2 regions of the Pseudokineococcus sp. 5B2Z-1 genome follow, and region 2 is predicted to be linked to the other one. Evidence: predicted binding sites of a transcription regulator. Region 2 holds the regulator's gene; the other holds the start of a gene.
What was found. Region 2 encodes LexA, which represses DNA repair genes until DNA is damaged. Its sites were predicted from a motif close to TCGAACANNTGTTCGA; they were not measured.

Region 1 (5,704 bases), on a different contig from region 2:
TCGCGAGGGGGTCGGGGGTCGTCGTCGGCACAGGGGCTCCGCATCCGTCGGGTCGGTCGGTCGGGTGGTCGGGCTGGGTCGGTCGGGCTGGGTGGGTCGTGCGGCGGGTCAGGTCGTGCGGCGGGCCAGGCGCAGGGTCACCACCTGGAAGGGCCGCAGCCGCAGCGCCGCGCCGCCGCCCTCGTCGAGGTCTCCGCTCGCCAGCGCGCCGCGGACGTCGTCGGGCGCGGGGCGCTCGAGCAGGTCGACCTCGTCGACGCCCGCGACGGGGAAGGACGGGAGGAGGCGGGCGCGGGCGCGGCCGCCGAGCGCCTCGTAGAGCCGGACGACGACGTCACCGGACCGGTCGTCGGCGACCTTGACCGCCTCGACGACGACGGCGCCCGGGGCGCTCTCGTCCTCCAGGCGGACGACCGGTGCGACGGCGCGGCCCCCGGTGGCGCGCCGCTCCGGCAGGTTGAGGGCGTAGCCCTCCCGGACGGCGTCGGCCGTCCCGGCGCCGACGACGAGGGACGCGCGCAGCACGTGGGTCCCCTGGTCGGTGTCCGGGTCCGGGAAGCGCGGCGCGCGCAGGAGCGACAGGCGGACGGTCGACGTCGTGCCGCCGCCCTCGCGGGGGTGCCGGGTGACGTCGTGCCCGTAGGTGGCGTCGTTGACGACGGCGACGCCGTAGCCCGGCTCGCCGACGTGGACGAACCGGTGGGCGCAGACCTCGAAGCGGGCGGCGTCCCACGTCGTGTTGACGTGGGTGGCGCGCCGCAGGTGGCCGAACTGCGTCTCGAAGGCGGCCGAGTCCGTGTGGACGTCGAGGGGGAAGGCGAGCTTGAGGACCTTCTCGCGCTCGGCCCAGTCGATCTCGCAGCGGACGTCCACGCGGGCCGCACCGGGGACGAGCACGAGGTCCTGCACCGCGGTCGAGGCGCCGAAGGAGCGGCGCACCCGCACGCCGGCGGCGCCGTCGCCCGCGTCCGGGAGCAGCTCGACGGCGTCGGCGCCGACGAGGTCGCTCACGCGGTGGCGGTAGGAGGCGTCGAGGTCCCAGGAGTCCCAGGCGTTCGGGGCGTCGGGGTGCAGCTGGAGCAGCGCGCCCGCGCCCCCCGGGGCGAGGACCTCGCGGTCGGCGGCGAGGTCGCGCACGGAGGTGAGCAGCCCGCGGGCGTCCACGACGGCGCGGACCACGCCGTTGTCGAGCACCCACCCGTCGCCGTCGCGCTCGGCCCGCGCGGGCGGCGCGCCGTCGTCGGGGACGCCGGCGCCCAGCGCGGGGACGCCGCGGCGGGCGTGCGGGGCGGCGTTGAGGACGACGTCGCCGTCGCTCCCGTCACCCGGGAGCGCGTCCAGGGCGGACGCGACGAGGCCCTCGAGCTCCTCGGTGACGCGGGCGTAGGTCGCGCGCGCCTCGCGGTGGACCCACGCGATGGAGGAGCCGGGGAGGATGTCGTGGAACTGGTGCAGGAGCACCGTCCTCCACAGCCGGTCGAGCGCGTCGTGGGGGTAGGCGAAGGCGTCGTCGGCGAGCGCGGCCGCCGTCGACCACAGCTCGGCCTCCCGCAGGAGGTGCTCGCTGCGGCGGTTGCCCCGCTTGGTGGCCGCCTGCGAGGTGTAGGTGCCCCGGTGCATCTCGAGGTACAGCTCGCCCACCCACACGGGGCCGTCGCCGTGCTCGTCCTCGACCGCCGTGAAGAAGGCCGACGGCGCCTCGACGGCGACGCGGGGCGAGCCCTCGAGGTCGGCGGTGCGCCGCGCCCGCTGGAGCATCTCGCGGGTGGGGCCGCCGCCGCCGTCGCCGTACCCGAACGGCACGAGGGACCGGTTCGACCAGGCCGTGTCGCGGTGGTTGCGCTGGGCGTGGGCGAGCTCCGCGCCCGTCAGCTCGGCGTTGTACGTGTCCACGGGCGGGAAGTGGGTGAGCACGCGGGTGCCGTCGAGCCCCTCCCACCAGAAGGTGTGGTGCGGGAAGACGTTCGTCGTGTTCCAGCTGATCTTCTGCGTGAGGAACCACCGGGAGCCCGACAGGCGCACGAGCTGGGGCAGGGCCGCCGAGTACCCGAAGGAGTCCGGCAGCCAGACCTCCTGCGTGTCGACGCCGAAGCGCTCGAGGAAGTACCGCTTGCCGTGGACGAGCTGGCGCGCCATGGCCTCCGAGCCCGGCATGTTCGTGTCGGACTCGACCCACATGCCGCCCACGGGGACGAAGCGCCCGTCGCGCACCTTCTCCGCCACACGGGCGAAGACCTCGGGGCGGTGCTCCTCGAGCCACGCGTACTGCTGGGCGGAGCTCATGGCGTGGACGAGGTCGCGCCCCTCGGGCGCGTCCATGAGGTCGACGACGTTCGACGCCGTCCGCGCGACCTTGCGCACGGTCTCCCGCAGCGGCCAGAGCCACGCCGAGTCGATGTGCGCGTGCCCGACGGCGGTGACGCGGTGCGCGCTGGCCGTCGCGGGCGCCGCGAGGACCTGCGTGAGCTCCGCGCGGGCCGCGGCGGCCGAGCCGGCGACGTCCTGCAGGTCGAGGGCGTCGAGGGCGCGCTCCAGCGCGCGCGCCACCTGCCAGCCGCGCGGGTCGCCGTCGGCCAGCTCGGCGAGGAGGCCGCCGAGGACCTCGAGGTCGGCGACGAGCTCGTGCACGTCGCGCTCGAGGACGGCGACGTCGGCGCGGTCGAGCCGGTAGAGCGGCTCGGGGGGCGCGGTCGTCCGGTCGCCCAGCACGGTCGGGCCGAAGCGGTCGCCCTCGTCGGCGAGCACGAGGGGGTTGGCCGCGGCCTCGACGAAGAGGTCGACGCGCTCGCCGCCCGCGGCGGGGTCGGCGACGGGCACCCAGCCGTTGCGGGGGTTGAGGCCCTTCACCGGCGTCCCGTCGGGCCGGTGGACGAGGCCCTCGGCCTGGAAGCCCGGCGTCGCCCCCCGCCAGCCGAGGTCGACGACGAGCTCCACCCGGTGACCGGCCGCCTCGGCCGGCACCTCGCCGGTGAGGTGCAGCCACGTCGTCCCCCACGCCGGGCCCCACGGGTCGCCCACGGCCATCGGCTCGTAGCGGGCGTCGGCGGCGCGCGCCGGGCCGGGCAGCGCGGCGGCGGGGGCCACGGGCTCCCCGCGGCCCCGGCGCCCCTCCTCGTCGGCCACGTGCCAGGCCTCGACGCGCAGGGGCGCCACCGTGCGGTGCACGGCGGGACGCAGACGGTGCTCGAGCGTGCGCACCAGGCGGGCGCGCAGGAGGTCGCGGTCGTCGTGCATGGGTGGGGCTCCCCTCGGGGCGGGCCGGTCGGCGGAGGCGGCGGTCGGTGGGGGCCGCGGTCGGTGGGGGCCGCGGTCGGCGGAGGCGGTGGTCGGCGGAGGCGGTGGTCGGCGGAGGCGGTGGTCGGCGGAGGGGCGGCGGTGAGGTCCTCGGGGTCTCGGGGCCCGGTCGGGGTGAGTGCCGGTTCCTCGGCGGGTCCGGTCGTCGGCGGGTCCGGTCGTCGGCGGGTCCGGTCGTCGGCGGAAGCGGCACGGGCAGTAAGGCACACGCGGCCGCCGTGTGGTGGCGAGCGCACCGGCGGGCCGCCGACCACCGCGGCGGTGAGGGCGGTCCGGACGTCGATCGAGGTCTCTCGTGCCGTCTAGCGCCGCGTCGAGACGGTCGCAGACGACGGCATCGGACACCGCCGACCGGTCGTCCACAGGCAGCCGCCGCCGACGGGCCGCTGTCGGTGGGGGGCGCTACCGTCGTGCTTGTTCGAACAGGCGTTCGACTGTCGGTGAGGGGAGGTGCCGTGGACACCACGGACGGCGAGCGCGCCCCCTCGGACGACGGGCCGCCGGGCGGCACCGCCTCGGTGCGTGACCGGGCCCGCGCCCTCGTCGACGACATGGTCGTCGGGCAGGCGGAGCGAGCGCGGTCCTGGGCCGGGACGCTGCGGGCGGTCGCGGACCTCGTCGACGCCCTCTCCGCCCCCGACGCGCTCGCCGGGCCGCTCAGCGGCGGACCCGACGGCTCGTCGGCGCCCACGGCCACCGGAGGCGCGCGCGCCGGGTCGCCCGCCGCCGCCCGAGCCCGCCACCGGGCTCGTCAGCGGGCCCGGGCGAGGGCCGTGCGCGCGCACGCCACGGGCGACCCCGTCGAGGCCGCCGTCGCCGAGGTGGCCCTGGCGATGCACCTGACGACCGCGGCCGCCGCCCACCTCGTCGACCAGGCGCTGGCGCTCACCACCGACCTCACGGCCACCTACGCCGCGCTGGCGGCCGGCACCACGGACGAGGCCCGCGCGAAGGTGGTCGTCGACGGGACGGCGCACCTGCCCGCCGCGTCGGCGCGGCGGGTCGACGCGCTGCTGCAGCCGGCCGAGCTCGCCGGGCTGACGACGGCCGAGCTGCGCGCGCGGGTCCGCCACCTCGCCGCCGTGGCCGAGCCCGCCGAGGAGGCCGCCCGGAGCCGGGAGGGCGTCTGCGCCCGCGGCGTCCGCCTCCTCCCCCTGGGCGACGGGCTGGCCGAGCTGCGCGCCACCGGCCCCGCCCTCGACCTCGCGTCCGCCTTCGACGCCCTCACCGGCGCCGCCCGCGCCCGCTCCGGCCCGCACGGGCGCACCGACCCGCACGCCGCCCTGGCCGCCGGGGTCGATCCGCTCGTCGTCGACCCGGCGTCGCTGCCCGACCGCCGAGGTGTGGACGCACGGCGCTTCGACGCGCTCGTCGACGTCCTCGTGCGGCCGACGGCGGGGGCCGCGGAGCCCGCTGCCACCGCCGGGCGCGCGACCGACGAGGACGCCGACGCGGCAGGAGACCGCCCGGCCGCTGATGACGACGCCGACGACCACACCGCCGAGCGCGCCGGCGCGCACGGCGGTCGCTGCCACGGGCCGCAGGTGGTCGTCGCGATGACGAGCCTGCTCGGCCCCGACGACGAGCCCGCGCAGCTGGCGGGCGTCGGGCCCGTCCCCGCCGCCCACCTCGTCCAGCACCTGCGCGACCACCCCTTCCGCCGGGCCTTCACCGACCCCGCCACCGGGCGGCTGGTCGCCCTGGACGGGCACCTCCTGCGCGTCGCCGGCGGGGCGGGCTCCCGGAGCACCGCGACGGTGCCGCTGCCGGGGCTGCAGCGGCTCCTCGCGGAGGGCTCGCCCGCGGACGCCGGCGCGGCCAGCGGCGGACCTGCGTCGAGCACGTCACCGTCGACCCATGCACGTGAAAGGGAGCCGCGAGGCGACGACCAGCCCACCGACGGGGCGGCGGACCGCGGGCCGGCCGGGAGCGGTCCCCCGCCCGGTGCCTCACCACCGGGGGCCCCGGAGCCGTCGACCTCCCCGGCCACCACCTCTCCTCCCGGGCGCCGCCGCGGCGCACCGGCACGTCCTCGCCTGGCGTGCCCCGTCGCCGCCGCCGGAGGCGGCCCGTACACGCCGAGCGCAGCCACGCAGCGGCACCTGCGCGCCGCGCGGACCCGGTGCGCCTTCCCGGGCTGCCGCGTGCCGGCCGAGCGCTGCGACCTCGACCACGTCGAGCCGTACGCGACCGGCGGACCCACCTGCCCGTGCAACCTCCACCCGCTGTGCCGGCGCCACCACCTGGCCAAGCACCGCTTCGGCTGGCGGGTGCAGCACCCCGCCGGTGGCGGCGGCCCGACCCGCTGGACGAGCCCGCTGGGCCAGGTCGCCACCACGCGCGCCGAGCCGCTGCTGCCGCCCGCCACCCCCGCCGCCTCCGGTGCGTCTGGTGCCACTGGGCCTCCGGG
Region 2 (5,704 bases):
CGCGTGCACCGCGCCGGGGAGGTCCTCGAGGAGGAGCACACCGGCGAGGGCACGCGGCTGCGCGCCCGCGTCGGCGAGCACCTCGCCGCCGAGCTGCACGGCGTCGCGGTCTGACGCCGTCCGGACCGCCCGACGGCCCGTCCCCCCGCGCGGGGGGCGGGCCGTCGCCGTCCGCGGCGGCCCTCCGCCGCGCCTGTGGAGGCGTCCCGCCGGGGCGCCCGGGGCGACCTACCCTCGGCCGGTGACCTCCGCAGCCGCCGACCCCGACGTCGAGCCCGGGACGGGCGTCGCCCCGGGGAAGGCGGACAGCGCTCCCGCGGACGTCGACGCGCTCCTGTCCTCGGCCGTCGCGGCGCTCGGCGGCACCCGGCGCGAGGGCCAGCACGTCATGGCGCGGGCCGTCGACGCCGCGGTGCGCACCCGCGAGCACCTGCTCGTGCAGGCGGGCACGGGCACCGGCAAGTCGCTGGCCTACCTCGTGCCCCTGGCGCGCCGGGCCGTCGAGTCCCGGCGGCCGGTCGTCGTCTCGACCGCGACGCTGGCGCTGCAGAACCAGGTGGCGGCCCGCGACCTGCCGCGCCTGGCCGACGCCCTCGAGCCCCTGCTCGGTCGCCGCCTCACGTGGCAGGTCGTCAAGGGCCGGGCCAACCACCTCTGCGTCCACAAGCTCGACGGCGGCTTCCCCGAGGACGACGGGCTCTTCGAGGCGCCGGCGCCGCTGCCCGGCCGGTCGGTGACCGGAGGGGCCTCGAGCCGCCTCGGCCGCGAGGTGGTGCGGCTGCGCGAGTGGGCCCGGACGACGGAGACCGGCGACCGCGACGACCTCGTGCCCGGCGTCAGCGAGACCGCCTGGCGCCAGCTCGCCGTCACCGCGCGCGAGTGCCTCGGCGCCAGCCGGTGCCCGCAGGCGCAGGAGTGCTTCAGCGAGCGGGCGCGCGAGCGCGCCCGCGAGGTCGACGTCGTCGTCACCAACCACGCGCTCCTCGCCATCGACGCCTTCGAGGGGCGCTCCATCCTCCCCGAGCACGAGGTCCTCGTCGTCGACGAGGCGCACGAGCTGGCCGACCGGGTCACCTCCGTCGTCTCGGCGCAGCTGACGGCGGCCTCGGTGGCCGCGGCGGCGACCCGGGCGCGCCAGGCGGGGTCGGACACCGCGCGCCTCGACGCCGCGGCCGAGGACCTCGGGGTGGCGCTCGCCGACGTCCCCGAGGGCCGCTTCGCCCGGGGTCTGCCGGAGCTCGTCCACCTCGCCGTGGCCGGCGTCCGCGACGCCGCCCGCGAGCTCGTCGGCCAGCTCAAGCCGCCGCCGGGGGAGCGGCCCACGGAGGCGCTGGCCGGTGCGCTGGCGGTCGCCAAGGCGGCGGTCGGCGAGGTCCACGAGGTGGCGGAGCGGATGACGTCGGCGCCCCGCGACGGCACCGGTCACGACGTCCTGTGGCTGTCGGTCTCCGACCTGTCCTCCACGCCGTCCGCGGCCCGGCGCATGCTGCACGTCGCGCCGCTGCAGGTGGCCGGCCTGCTCCGCGAGGCGCTCTTCGCCGAGCGGACCGTCGTGCTGACCTCGGCCACCCTCACCACGGGCGGCACCTTCACCGGCGCCGCGCAGTCGGTCGGCCTCGCGCGCCCTCCCGCCGCGGGGGAGGACGCCGGCCCGGGCCCGAGCTGGGACGGGCTCGACGTCGGCAGCCCCTTCGACTACCCCCGCCAGGGGATCCTCTACCTGGCGCGCCACCTGCCCGTGCCGGGGCGCGAGGGCGCCGGGACGCCGGTCGTCGACGAGGTCGTCGAGCTCGCCCGCGCGGCCGGGGGGCGCACGCTCGGGCTCTTCTCCTCCCGGCGGGCCGCCGAGGCCGCCGCGGAGGTGCTGCGCGAGCGCCTCGACGTCCCGGTCCTGTGCCAGGGGGACGACGTGACGCCGACCCTCGTGCGGGAGTTCGCGGCCGACCCCAGCAGCGTCCTCGTCGGCACGCTGTCGCTGTGGCAGGGCGTCGACGTCCCCGGCCCCTCGTGCCAGCTCGTGACGATCGACCGCATCCCCTTCCCTCGGCCCGACGACCCGCTGCTGTCCGCGCGCGCCGAGGCCGTGGCCCGCGCCGGCGGCAACGGTTTCCTCGCGGTCTCGGCCCAGCACGCGGCCCTGCGCCTGGCGCAGGGCGCGGGGCGTCTCGTGCGCTCGACGGCCGACCGCGGGGTCGTGGCCGTCCTCGACCCGCGGCTCGCGACCGCCCGGTACGCCGGCTTCCTGCGCGCGAGCCTGCCGCCGCTGTGGGCCACGAGCGACCGCGAGGTCGTCATCGGGGCGCTGCGCCGGCTCGACGCCGCGGCGCGGGCTGCGGAGGGCTGAGGGACCGGAGCAGGGGCGCCCGGAGCAGGGGCGCTCGGAGCGGGGGCGCCCGGAGCGGGGGGCGCCGCCCTGCGAGGCGCGCCGGGGCCCGCCGACCTAGCGTGCGGGCATGGCCGCCGCTGCCCGACCCGACCGTCCCGGAGCCGCCGAGTGGGTGCCGCAGGACCCCGCCCTGCGCGACGTCGAGCACCTGCGGGCCGCGGCGCGCGAGTGCCGCGGCTGCGAGCTGTGGGAGCCGGCGACGCAGGTCGTCTTCTCCGCCGGATCCCCCTCCGGCCGGATGGCCCTCGTCGGCGAGCAGCCCGGGGACCAGGAGGACCGCCGGGGCGTGCCCTTCGTCGGGTCCGCAGGGCGGCTGCTCCAGGCCGCGGTCGAGGAGGCGGGCATCGCCCGCGAGGACGTCTACGTCACCAACGCCGTCAAGCACTTCCGCTTCACGCAGAGCGCTCCGGGCAACCGCCGCGTCCACGCCACGCCCGACGCGGGCCACGTCACCGCCTGCCGGCCCTGGCTGGCCGCCGAGCTCGCCGCCGTCGACCCGGACGTCGTCGTCGTCCTGGGCGCGACGGCCGGTCGCGCCCTGCTCGGCCCGTCCTTCCGCGTGACGAAGGAGCGCGGCCGGGTGCTCGAGCGGGAGACGAGCCGGGGCCCCAAGCGCTTCGTGGCGACCATCCACCCGTCCGCCGTCCTGCGGACCCCGGACGACCAGCGCGAGGAGGCCCGCGCCGGACTCGTGGCCGACCTGCGGGTGGCCGCCGAGGCGCTCGGGCCGACGGCCTAGCCGTCCGCGCCCCCAGCGCCCCGGCGGCCGAGGGCGGAGCGTCCCGGCGCCCGAGGGACTGCACCCCGGGCCGTCGCCCCCGGGTCGCCCCGCTCAGACGCTGCGCAGCACCGCCACGACCCGGCCGAGGACGACGGCCTCGTCGCCGGGGATGGGCTCGTAGGCGGCGTTGCGCGGCAGCAGGCGCACGTGGCCGTCGCGCCGCTGGAACACCTTGACGGTGGCCTCGCCGTCGATCATCGCGGCCACGACCTCGCCGTTCTCGGCGACCGGCTGCTGGCGGACGACGACCCAGTCCCCGTCGCAGATGGCGGCCTCCACCATCGAGTCGCCGGCGACCTTGAGCAGGAAGAGCTGCCCGTCGCCGACGAGCTGGCGCGGCAGGGGGAAGACGTCCTCGACCGCCTGCTCGGCGAGGATCGGCCCGCCCGCCGCGATCCGTCCGACGACCGGCACGTAGGTGGCCGCGGGGCGCGCGTCGCCGGCCCCGGTCTCGTCCGGAGCGCCGGCGTCCGCCGCGGCCTCGTCGGGGACGGCGCGCAGCAGGGGCTCGCCCCCGGCCGCCGCGCCGCGCGAGCCCGGTACGACGACCTCGATGGCCCGGGGGCGACGGGGGTCGCGGCGCAGGAAGCCCTTGCGCTCGAGCGCCGCCAGCTGGTGCGCGACGCTGGACGGGCTCGTCAGCCCGACGGCCTCCCCGATCTCCCGCATGCTCGGGGGGTAGCCGCGCCGCTCGACGGCCTCGCCGATGCACTCGAGCACCTTGCGCTGGCGCGCGGTGAGGCCGTCGACCGCCGGCGCGTCGGGCATCTCGACGACCGTCGCCCCGGAGCCCTCGCCCGCCCGGTCCTCGCCGGCCCCAGCGCCGTCGGCTGCCTGCTGCCGGCCGTCCTGCTCCTCGTCGCCGCTGCGCCGCGCCACGTGGCCTCCCGAGCTCGGTGTCGGCGACCGCCCTCGTGCGGGACGCCGTGCCGGCCAGGGTAGGGAGACCGCACCACATGATCAAACACCTGTTCGAGCGTGTCGCGTGCGGATCTCGCGGTGCGGTGGGGCGCCGCGGGGCCTCGGGCGCGACGGTCGGGCGCGACCGTCCGGACCTCTCGCGCGGTCGTTCGGAGGGTCGGGGTGGCCGTGGCGCACGGCGGGCGGCGCCCGTTGTCGGTGGTCGGTGCTGGAGTCGTGCACGTCGGCGGGGCGCCCGTCCTCCTCGGGGGCCGGCGCCCCTCGCCGGGTCCGGTCGAACACCTGTCTGGACGCCGGGCCGCCACGCTGGTACAACATCGCACAGACGTTCGACCGACAGCGCGAGCCGTCGGCCCTCCCGGGCCCCCGGCGCCGCAGCCGCCCTCGACACGCACGTCCGCGGAGCCTCCGGCAGGAGGGGCCGTGGTCCTCCCGGAGGTCACCATGAGCGCACTGGTCCTGCTCCCGCCGCTGGGCGCCCCCGCGCGCAGCCCGCGCTCGGGCGCTCGACGTCGCCACCTGTCCCTCGTCCCGGCGCCCCGCCGCGCACCTCGACCCGTGCCGGCCGTGCGCCGCACCGCGCCCGTGGTGGCGCCGGCGCCGGTCGCCGAGCTGCCGGTCCCCGAGGCACCGGTCGGGGCGGCGGGATCGTGCCGGCCCCGCCGCCGCCCGGTCGCCCTCCGCGTCACCCGGCGCGGGCGCCTGGCGCTCACGGTCTCGGTGACCGTCCTGCTGGCGGCCGGGGCCGTCCTCGCCCTGTCGGCGGGCTCGCGCCCGGCGCCGGCCGCCGCCGCGCCCGCGGTCGTCGCGGCGGCGCCCGTGGCCGAGGCCCCCGCCGAGGTCGTCGTCCTGCCGGGCGACACGCTGTGGTCCATCGCCGACGAGGTCGCGGCGCCGGACGAGGACGTCCGTGACGTCGTGCTGCGCCTGAAGGAGGCCAACGGCCTCGACTCGGTGGCGCTGGCGGTGGGGGACCGGATCCTCGTCCCCGCCTGAGGCGCCCCCGGGTGGCGCCGCGGCGGCCCCCGCTCTGCCAGAGTGGCGCCGTCAGCGCCAGCTCCGCCGCGGCGGCGGCGGAGCCGTGCCCGCGGCTCGTCCCGCGGAGGCCGCATGAGCCGCACCGACCCCGACCCGCAGGCCACGACCGACGGCGTACCGCTCGGGGGGCGGGTCGACCGCTTCTTCGGGGTCACGGCCCGTGGCTCGACCATCGGCCGGGAGGTCCGCGGCGGCCTCGTGACGTTCGTGGCCATGGCCTACATCGTCGTGCTGAACCCGCTGATCATCGGGACGGTGCCGGACTCGACGGGCACCTACCTCGGGGGCGGCGACGCACCCGACCTGCCGGCCGTGGCCGCCGTGACCGCCCTCGTGGCGGCGGTCATGACGATCCTCATGGGCCTCGTCGGTCGCTTCCCCCTCGGCCTGGCCGCCGGGCTCGGCCTCAACGCCTTCATCGCCTACGGCGTCGCGAGCCTGCCGGGCATGACCTGGCCCATGGCCATGGGGCTCGTCGTCCTCGAGGGCCTCGTCATCCTCGTCCTCGTCCTCACCGGCTTCCGCCGCGCCGTCCTGCGCGCGGTGCCGCGCCAGCTCAAGACGGCCATCAGCGTCGG

Region 1: a site for LexA is predicted at 3,713-3,728, ahead of WDV85_RS11145 (HNH endonuclease signature motif containing protein). Genes of this name have one in related genera too.

The regions. Positions count from the first base shown of each region.
Region 1 covers NZ_JBBHZG010000004.1:64,437-70,140, forward strand. The annotation lists gene WDV85_RS11135 (aldo/keto reductase) at 1-31, opposite strand, end outside; gene WDV85_RS11140 (alpha-mannosidase) at 109-3,234, opposite strand; gene WDV85_RS11145 (HNH endonuclease signature motif containing protein) at 3,750-5,704, shown strand, end outside.
Region 2 covers NZ_JBBHZG010000003.1:312,832-318,535, reverse strand. The annotation lists gene hflX (GTPase HflX) at 1-114, shown strand, start outside; gene WDV85_RS10000 (ATP-dependent DNA helicase) at 242-2,344, shown strand; gene WDV85_RS09995 (UdgX family uracil-DNA binding protein) at 2,454-3,125, shown strand; gene lexA (transcriptional repressor LexA) at 3,219-3,935, opposite strand; gene WDV85_RS09985 (LysM peptidoglycan-binding domain-containing protein) at 4,533-5,084, shown strand; gene WDV85_RS09980 (NCS2 family permease) at 5,199-5,704, shown strand, end outside.